3 regions of the Aquincola sp. J276 genome follow, and region 1 is predicted to be linked to each of the others. Evidence: predicted binding sites of a transcription regulator. Region 1 holds the regulator's gene; each other region holds the start of a gene.

Region 1 (3,272 bases):
CAGCGCTTCGGCGGCGCCGCGCATGTCGCCCCAGGCGGCGGTCAGCGGCTGCAGGTCGATGCCGGCCTGCGCGTCCAGCAGCGCGCGCACCGCGGCCGGCCGCGTCAGGCTCTGCCAGGCATGCTGGCCGTGGATGTCGAGCAGGTGCTCGGCCGCCTCGCGCAGCTGGGCCAGCGTGGCGGCATTGCCGTTGACCCACGCGCGGCTCTTGCCCTGGGCGTCGATCACGCGGCGCAGCAGCAGCACGCCGTCGTCGGCGCCTGCGTCGAAGCCGGCCTCGGCCAGCCAGCCGGCCAGCGTGGGCGGCATGTCGAATTCGGCGGTGATGTCGGCGCGGGCGGCGCCTTCGCGCACCACGCCGGCGTCGCCGCGGCTGCCCAGCGCCAGCTGCAGCGCGTCGATCAGGATGGACTTGCCGGCGCCGGTTTCCCCGGTGAGCACGGAAAAGCCCGGCTGGAGGTCGATCTCCAGCACGGGAACGATGACGAAATCGCGCAGGGCCAGGCGGCGCAGCATCGGTGTCAAACCCCTTCGTACCAGCGCAGCTTGCGCCGCAGCGTGGCGTAGTAACTCCATCCGCGCGGGTGCAGGAACCGCACCTTGTGCGCCGAACGCTGCACGCGTACCTCGTCGCCGTGCAGCAGGCTGGTCAGGCTGTGCATGTCGAAGTTGGCCGAGGCGTCGCGGCCGGCAACGATCTCCACCGTGATCTCGGCCGCATCGGGCAGCACGATCGGCCGGTTCGACAGCGTGTGCGAGGCGATGGGCACCAGCACCCAGCCCGCGATACCCGGGTGCAGGATCGGCCCGCCGGCCGACAGCGCATAGGCGGTGGAGCCGGTGGGCGAGGCGATGATGAGCCCGTCGGCCCGCATGTTGGCCACGAACTCGTCGCCGATGTGGATGCGCAGCTCCACCATGCTGGCGGTGGCGCCGCGGCTGACCACCACGTCGTTGAGCGACATGCTCTCGAAGATCGGCCGGCCGTCGCGCCACACGCCGCCGCCCAGCATGCTGCGGTGCTCTTCCTCGTAGTCGCCATCCAGCATCGGCGCCAGCGCCTCGCGGAACTGGCCCACGGTGATGTCGGTGATGAAGCCCAGCCGCCCCTGGTTGATGCCCACCAGCGGGATGTTGTGGCGCGCCAGCTCGCGGGCGATGCCCAGCATCGTGCCGTCGCCGCCCACGACCACGGCCAGGTCGCACTTCTGGCCCATCTCGGCGGGCGTGAGCGCGCCGTACTCGGCGGCCATGCCGGTGTTGTTGGCGGTGGCGCGCTCCATCGAGACCTCGAGCCCGCGGCTCATCAGGAACTGCGCGATCTCCTCCAGCAGCGCACGCATGCCCTGGGCCTGGAATTTGCCCACGATGGCGGCGTGTCGGAAGCGGTTGCCCATGGCGAAGGATTACACCATCACCGCATGGCAGCCTCGGGGCGAAGGCCTCTTCCGTACAATGAAAAACCATGCTCGACGAGCGCGCCAAAACCCTGCTGAAGACCCTGGTCGAACGCTACATCGCCGACGGCCAGCCGGTGGGTTCCCGCACGTTGTCGAAAGCCTCGGGCCTGGACCTGTCGCCGGCCACCATCCGCAACGTGATGGCCGACCTGGAAGAGCTGGGCCTGATCGCCAGCCCGCACACCAGCGCAGGCCGCATCCCCACCGCACGCGGCTACCGGCTGTTTGTCGACACCATGCTTACCGCGCGGCCTTTCGGCGCGGCCGACATGGCTGCCGCCGGCGGCCACCTGCAGCCTGACCAGCCGCAGCGCGTGATCGCGACGGCGGCGCACATGCTGTCCAACCTGTCGAATTTCGTGGGCGTGGTCACGGCGCCGCGCAAGACCAGCGTCTTCCACCACATCGAGTTTCTTCGGCTGGGCGAGCGGCGCGTGCTGCTGATTCTGGTGGCCCCCGACGGCGACGTGCAGAACCGGGTGATCTTCACCGCGCGTGACTACACGCAGAGCGAGCTGGTGGAGGCCACCAACTTCCTCAATGCCCACTACGCCGGGTTGACGATCGACGGCGTGCGTGAGCGCCTGAAGCGCGAGATCGAGGCGCTGCGCGGCGACATCGCCACGCTGATGCAGGCTGCGGTGCAGGCCGGCGGCGAGGCGCTGGAAGAGAGCGAAGACCAGGTGGTCGTCAGCGGCGAGCGCAACCTGCTGGCGGTGCAGGACTTCAACGACATGGGCTCGTTGCGCAAGATGTTCGACCTGTTCGAGCAGAAGACGCAGCTGATGCGCCTGCTGGACGTCAGCAGCCGCGCCGAGGGCGTGCGCATCTACATCGGTGGCGAAAGCCGCGTGGTGCCGTTCGAGGAGCTGTCGGTGGTGAGCGCGCCCTACGAGGTGGACGGCCAGGTGGTGGGCACCCTCGGCGTCATCGGCCCCACCCGCATGGCCTACGACCGCATGATCCAGATCGTCGACATCACCTCGCGGCTGGTGACCAACGCGCTGTCGCAGCCGCGCTGAGCCCCGCGTGGCGGGCGACGCGCCTGCCTACAATGCGCCGCTTCCCCGGGGGCCGTTAGCTCAGTTGGTTAGAGCAGAGGACTCATAATGAGTCGTGCTAACGGCCTTCAGCCTGCGGAAGGCAAGCGCTTATGCGGGCTCCCGGGCATTCACCCTCTCGCATCTAAAAGTAGCTTTCCCCGAACTTTCCCGATTGAGGGCTTCCATATAGAACGGCTCGGCGTGGAAAGCTTCCGGTCGCATTCAGCGAGGATTACCGCCAAAACCGCCGGACCAGGTTAGCCAGCGTAAGCCGTCCGCGTAGAGCATACGGGCAACTTACAATGGTGGCTGAGTGGGCCGGACGCCGTGTTGGTTGCAGGCAGCGGACTCATAATCCGTCAGCGAAAGCTCGTCGTGGGTTCGAACCCCACCCGGCCTACCAATCCTCATGTGCTAGGCTCTCACCGCCGTGCCACGAGCGCCCCGAGCGCAGCTTGTACAAGCGCCAAGCGGGCTTCTACCGGCGGCAGGCGTTCGTTGGCCGAAACGGCCTGCAGCGCCCTACGAATGGCCTTGCTTAGCGGCCCGCTGTAGCCCTCGGCTTGTACACGGGCGACGACTGCCCGAACGACGCGGTTGAACGCTTTGCCATAAAGCCATAGCGAGCCACCCGAGCCTCTTACGTGTGTGCGTCAATCGACACAGTAGTCCACTGGTCGGCCGTTTCGGAGCCAGCGGTGACCTTCACAATCTTGTACGGGTACCGCTTGCCGTTCTTGGCCAATACGCGGCTGGGTGCATGGAAGTG
Region 2 (3,272 bases), 200 kb from region 1:
CAGGGCCACGCCACCACCGGCCACGATGCCTTCCTCGACGGCTGCACGGGTGGCGTGCAGGGCGTCTTCGACGCGGGCCTTCTTTTCCTTCATCTCGACTTCGGTGGCGGCACCGACCTTGATGACGGCCACGCCGCCGGCCAGCTTGGCCACGCGCTCTTGCAGCTTCTCGCGGTCGTAGTCCGAGGTGGCTTCCTCGATCTGGATGCGGATCTGCTTGACGCGGGCTTCGATGTCGGCAGCGGCACCGGCGCCATCGATGATGGTGGTGTTTTCCTTGCCCACTTCGACGCGCTTGGCCTGGCCCAGGTCGGCCAGCGTCACCTTCTCGAGCGTCAGGCCCACTTCTTCAGCGATGACCTTGCCGCCGGTCAGGATGGCGATGTCTTCCAGCATGGCCTTGCGGCGGTCGCCGAAGCCAGGCGCCTTGACGGCCACGACCTTCAGGATGCCGCGGATGGTGTTGACCACCAGCGTCGCCAGGGCTTCGCCTTCGACTTCCTCGGCGATGATCAGCAGCGGACGGCCGGCCTTGGCGACTTGTTCCAGCGTGGGCAGCAGGTCGCGGATGTTCGAGATCTTCTTGTCGAACAGCAGGACGAACGGGTTGTCCAGCAGCGCGGCTTGCTTCTCGGGGTTGTTGATGAAGTAGGGCGACAGGTAGCCGCGGTCGAACTGCATGCCTTCGACGACATCCAACTCGTTGTCCAGGCTCTTGCCGTCTTCGACGGTGATGACGCCTTCCTTGCCGACCTTGTCCATCGCGTCGGCGATGATCTTGCCGATGGATTCGTCGCTGTTGGCCGAGATGGAGCCGACCTGCGCAATTTCCTTGCTGGTAGTCGTGGCCTTCGAGGCCTGCTTCAGCTGCTCGACCAGGGCCGTCACGGCCTTGTCGATGCCGCGCTTCAGGTCCATCGGGTTCATGCCGGCGGCCACGTACTTCATGCCTTCGCGCACGATGGCCTGGGCCAGCACGGTGGCGGTGGTGGTGCCGTCACCGGCGTTGTCCGAGGTCTTGGAAGCGACTTCCTTGACCATCTGGGCGCCCATGTTCTGGAGCTTGTCCTTCAGCTCGATTTCCTTGGCGACCGAGACACCGTCCTTGGTGACGGTAGGGGCGCCGAACGAACGCTCGAGCACCACGTTGCGGCCCTTGGGGCCCAGGGTGACCTTGACCGCGTTGGCCAGGATGTTCACGCCTTCGACCATGCGGGCACGTGCCTCGCCGCCGAAGATGACGTCTTTTGCTGCCATGTTTCTTCTCCGAATTCAGTGAATGTGGGCTGACGGGGAGCCGAGCCGGATCCGGGTTCCCCGGTCCGGCGAGAGCCCCTCGGGGGTGGCGGGGATCGCGGCGGCGCCGCGACCGCAGCCTGGGGGCCCCGCTTATTTCTCGACGACCGCGAAGAGGTCCTCTTCGCGCATCACGAGCAGTTCGTCGCCGTCGACCTTGACGGTCTGGCCGCTGTACTTGCCGAACAGCACGCGGTCACCGACCTTGATGTTCAGGGCCACGAAGTCGCCCTTCTCGTTGCGCTTGCCGGGACCCACCGCCAGCACTTCGCCCTGGTCGGGCTTCTCGGCGGCGTTGTCGGGGATCACGATGCCAGAGGCGGTCTTGGTTTCTTGTTCCAGGCGCTTGACGATCACGCGATCGTGCAACGGACGAAGTTTCATGGGTTCTCCTAGTGCAATTGACACTTTGGGTGGGCTCACGGGCCGTGGCGGCAGTCGCCTCGACCCGTTCAGTCGGTCTCTTTTGGAGTGTTAGCACTCAACCGTGTCGAGTGCTAGCAAACGGATTATAGGGACGGCGGACGCCGATTCAAGGGGTGGGCGAACGCCTACCTGCCAGCGACGGGAAATTCCAGCCAGGTAACCAGGGCGGCCGCCTGGTCGTCGCCAGGCGCTGCCTGCCGCCGGAATTCGATGCGACCGCCGAGGGAGCGGGCCAGCCCGCGCAGGATGCGGAAACCCAGCCGGTCGCCGGCATCGGCGTCGAAGTCGGCGGGCAGGCCGGCGCCGTCGTCGGTGATGGTGAGCACGCACCGACCCGGCCCCGCATTGTCCAGCGTGATATAGATGGTGCCGCCCCGACCGGCGGTAAAGCCGTGTTTCAACGCATTGGTCACCACTTCCACCACCAGCAGCGAGAGCGTCACCGTGCGGTCGAAGTCCAGCACCAGCGGCGGGCCCTGCACCTGGCAGCGCACCTCTGCCTGCCCGGCGGCGGCGATCACGTCGTCGCACAGCGTGCGCAGGGTCAGGGTCAGCGGCACGTCGGCACTGTCCGGGGCGTGCAGCCGGCGGTGGATGCGCGACATCATGTCGAAGCGGTGGCGGGCTTCGCTGAGCGCCTGCGCTGCTTCCGGGTTGTGGGCCAGGCGCTTGTGCTGCACCGCCAGCAGCCCGCCGATGAAGGCCAGGTTGTTGGCCACGCGGTGCTGCAGTTCACTGAACAGCGTGGTGCGCTGGTCCAGCAGGGCGCGGGTGCGCTGCTGCTCCGCGGCCAGGCGGTCCAGCGCATGGTTCATCAGGCCCACCACCAGGATGTTGACCACCGCCACCAGGGCGAACAGGCCCATGGCCAGCACCGACGCCAGGTCCAGCCCCAGCGCGGTGAACGGGCGGATGAACCAGTACCACGCGGCCAGCAGCGAAAGCACCGCGCACAGGGCGCCGGGGCCGCGGCCACCCACCAGCGTGCTGAGCAGCATCGCCGGGAAGAAGGTGAGGAACGGGAAGCCCAGCGGCAGCCACGCGCCCATGGCAAAACGCGCGGCCAGCGCGATGCCGAAGGTGGCGAGGCTGAAGCCGTAGCCGAACAGCGGCCGGCTGCGTGAGCGCGCGGCGAAGGCCAGGAACCGATCCCACGGGCGGCTGCTCAAGGTGCACTCCCTCACGACGTTGCCCCGCGCGGGGCCCGGCCGCATGCATGCACGGCCGGGCTGCCCGACGGGCGCGACTATAGGGGCGTGCGGCCCGGCTCGGCCAGCCGGCGCAGTCGCTGGGCGGTGGTTTCGTCGGCGGGATAGAAGGCTTCCAGCGCCAGCTCCGCCAGCGTGATGTCGCGCGGCGTGCCGAACACCGTGGTGGTGGACAACAGCGACAACGGGCCCACCGGCGTGGACAGGCGCAGCGGCATGGCAATGCCGCCAGGCTCGGGATCGTCGACCGGTCCGGGCGCGGCGGCTTCCACCGAGGCCGGTGATGGCAGCGCCAGCAGCTCCTGCAGCAGCGCGGCCAGCACCGGGTCGCCGGTGCCGCCG
Region 3 (3,272 bases), 1.4 Mb from region 1:
CGCCTACGCCTTCCGTCTGTGGCGCCACTACAGCGACGCACTGGCGCGCCGCACCTTCCGCTTCTCCATCCTGCACCTGTCGCTGCTGTTCGCCGCGCTGCTGCTGGACCACTACCTGGGCCCATGGCTTTCCATCTGACGTTCTCCCGCCGCGCCTGCCTGGCGGGCGCGGCTGCCGCGGCGCTGCTGCTGGCGGGCTGCGACAAGTTTTCCTCCACGCCCAAGGCCGCCTTCACCGGCGTGGACATCACCGGCGCGGACTATGCGCAGAAGCTGTCGCTGAAGGACCCGGACGGCAAGCAGCGCTCGCTGGATGAGTTCAAGGGCAAGGTGGTGGTGGTGTTCTTCGGCTTCACCCAGTGCCCCGACGTCTGCCCCACCACCATGGCCGAGCTGGCCGAGGTCAAGCGCTCCCTCGGGCCGGACGGCGACAAGGTGCAGGGCATCTTTGTCAGCGTGGATCCGGAGCGCGACACGCCGGAGCTGTTGAAGGCCTACGTCGCCAACTTCGACCCGGGCTTCGTCGCGCTGCGCGGCACGCCGGAGGAAACCAAGGCGGCGGCGCGTGAGTTCAAGGTGTTCTACACCAAGGTGCCGGGCAAGACCGAAGGTGCCTACTCGGTGGATCACACCGCAGGCTCGTACCTGTTCGATCCGCAGGGCAAGGTGAGGCTGTTCACCCGCTACGGCAGCGGGGCGCAGGCGCTGGCCTCGGACATCAAGGCGCTGCTGGCCGGGGCCTGAGGCCCCTGCGCAATGCCCCATGAAAAACGGCCCCTGCAGGGGCCGTTCCGTCGTCTGGCGGGGCAGTGTCGGTCAGCCCGCCACCGGCTCCAGCGCCTTGCGCATCTTCTTCATGGCCGCCACCTCGATCTGGCGGATGCGTTCGGCACTGACGCCGTACTCGGCCGCCAGCTCATGCAGCGTCATGCCGCCGGAGGTGTCGTCGTTGACCTTGAGCCAGCGCTCTTCCACGATGCGGCGGCTGCGCGCGTCCAGCACTTCCAGAGCGCGGCCGATGCCATCGCCCGACAGCTCGTCGCGGCGGCGGTTTTCCAGCACGCGAGTCGGTTCCTGGCTTTCGTCGGCCAGGTAAGCGATCGGGGCGTAGCTTTCCTCGCCGTCGTCGCTGGTCTGCGGCTCCAGCGCCACGTCGCCACCGGACAGCCGGGTTTCCATTTCCAGCACTTCCTCCGGCTTGACGTTCAGCGCCTCGGCCACCGAAGCCACTTCGGCGCTGGTGAGCGTGCTGCGGTGGGTGTCGCCATCGGCCGCGTCGCTCTTCAAGCCCTGCTTCATCGATCGCAGGTTGAAGAAGAGCTTGCGCTGGGCCTTGGTGGTGGCCACCTTGACCATGCGCCAGTTGCGCAGGATGTATTCGTGGATCTCGGCCTTGATCCAGTGCATGGCATAGCTCACCAGCCGCACGCCCTGGTCGGGATCGAAGCGCTTGACGGCCTTCATCAGGCCGACGTTGCCTTCCTGGATCAGGTCGGACTGCGGCAGGCCATAACCCATGTACTGGCGCGACAGCGACACCACCAGGCGCAGATGGCTCATCACCAGCCGGCCGGCGCTTTCGACGTCGCCTTCGTCACGCAACTTGCGGGCGTAGCGAGACTCTTCCTCCTGGGTCAGCAGGGGAATGCGGTTGACCGCGGAGATGTAGGCGTCGAGGTTGCCGATCGGCGGCACCAACGCCCACGGGTCACGCACGGCGATCGCAGAGGCAGTGGTTGAAGTCATGGTCATTCAGACAAGCTGTTCCGCAGAAGGTTCCGGAATATTAGCACTCGCCTCGGTCGAGTGCTGACGGCGCCGGCTATCGGCCGGATAGCCGGGAGCCACCTGAATGCAACACAAGCCTTCGGCGTAAGCATGCGCTCACATAACCATCGTCGACAGCGGCTGTTCAGTGGTTTCGCCGCCCTGTGCGCGGCTGATCAGATCCGCGGCCGCCCGTGCATGCAAGGTGGCAGGCGGTGTGCCTGCCGACGCGGCTTGCGCACCTTCCAGCCGGAAGGTGGCGACGATGGCCGCCAGCGTCCCGGCCTGGGCCTTGAGCGACTCCGCGGCCGCCGCCGATTCCTCCACCAGCGCGGCGTTCTGCTGCGTGACCTGGTCCAGCTCGGTGATGGCGCTGCTGATCTGCGCCAGGTCGTGGCTCTGGGTGCCGGCCACGGCGGTGATGGCGCCGATCATGTCGCGCACCTGCTGCACGCTGCCCACGATCTCCCCCATGGTGCCGCCAGCGGCATGCACCAGCCGGGAACCGGCATCCACCCGTTCGACGCTGGCGCCGATCAGCGTCTTGATTTCCTTGGCGGCCTCGGCGCTGCGCTGGGCCAGGCTGCGCACCTCGCCGGCCACCACCGCGAAGCCGCGGCCCTGTTCACCGGCGCGGGCGGCTTCCACCGCCGCGTTCAGCGCCAGGATGTTGGTCTGGAAGGCGATGCCGTCGATGGTGGCGATGATGTCGGCGATCTTCTGCGAGCTGGCGTGGATCTCGTTCATGGTGCTGACCACGTCGGCCACCACGCTGCCCCCGCGCTGGGCCACGCCGGAGGCGGAGCCGGCCAGCTGGTTGGCGCTGTGGGCCGATTCGGCCGACTGGCGCACCTTGCCGCTCAGCTCCTCCATCGCCGAGGCGGTGCTCTGCAGGTGCTTGGCGGCCTGCTCGGTGCGGTGGCTGAGGTCGAGGTTGCCGCTGGCCACCTCGGACGAGGCGGCCTCGATGCTGGCCGATGCGCCGCGCACCTGGCCCACCAGCGTGCTGAGCGAGGCCTGCATGCCCGCCAGGCCCTGCATCAGGCGCGCCGGTTCGTCGCTGCCGCGGGTGTCGATGCGGCTGGTGAGGTCGCCGCGGGCGATGCGTCCGGTGATTTCCACCGCATGGTCCAGCGGCCCGCAGACGGCACGCAGCGTGGCCGCCATCAGCGGCAGCACCACCAGCAGCGTGGCGGCCACCAGGCCCAGCCGCATCCAGGCCGCCATCGCGGTGCTGGCGGCGATCTCGGCGCGCAGGATGTTGGCATGGTCGTGCTCGGCCTTCAGCAGCGCGGCGCCGTTGGCCTGCAGCGCGTCCATGGTCTCGGTGGCGCGCTGGGCATAGGCCAGCCCGGCGGAGGCGTCCATGCGCGCTTCCTTCAGCTGCACGGCGATCGGCTCGATCACCGCGGCATAGTCGGCCAGCAGCTTGCCCTGGGCGCTCACCAACTCGGCCAGCGCGGGGTTGCCGGGGTTGTCCTCGGCCAGTCGGGCACCGGCCACCT

What was found. The regulator HrcA, encoded in region 1, represses chaperone genes, less so after heat shock. The targets are predictions, from matches to a motif close to TTAGCACTCNNNNNNNNNGAGTGCTAA.
Region 2: the regulator HrcA is predicted to act here: its motif matches at 1,771-1,797, upstream of groES (co-chaperone GroES).
Region 3: the regulator HrcA is predicted to act here: its motif matches at 1,787-1,813, upstream of rpoH (RNA polymerase sigma factor RpoH).

Annotation. Positions count from the first base shown of each region.
Region 1 covers NZ_JAJONC010000001.1:2,345,838-2,349,109, reverse strand. Annotated here, with positions in the region: gene recN (DNA repair protein RecN) at 1-516, opposite strand, end outside; gene LRS14_RS10725 (NAD kinase) at 522-1,397, opposite strand; gene hrcA (heat-inducible transcriptional repressor HrcA) at 1,466-2,482, shown strand; tRNA gene LRS14_RS10715 (tRNA-Ile) at 2,819-2,906, shown strand.
Region 2 covers NZ_JAJONC010000001.1:2,145,197-2,148,468, reverse strand. Annotated here, with positions in the region: gene groL (chaperonin GroEL) at 1-1,257, opposite strand, end outside; gene groES (co-chaperone GroES) at 1,390-1,680, opposite strand; gene LRS14_RS09815 (sensor histidine kinase) at 1,848-2,891, opposite strand; gene LRS14_RS09810 (helix-turn-helix domain-containing protein) at 2,969-3,272, opposite strand, start outside.
Region 3 covers NZ_JAJONC010000001.1:3,696,776-3,700,047, forward strand. Annotated here, with positions in the region: gene cyoE (heme o synthase) at 1-139, shown strand, start outside; gene LRS14_RS17235 (SCO family protein) at 124-744, shown strand; gene rpoH (RNA polymerase sigma factor RpoH) at 817-1,752, opposite strand; gene LRS14_RS30330 (methyl-accepting chemotaxis protein) at 1,885-3,272, opposite strand, start outside.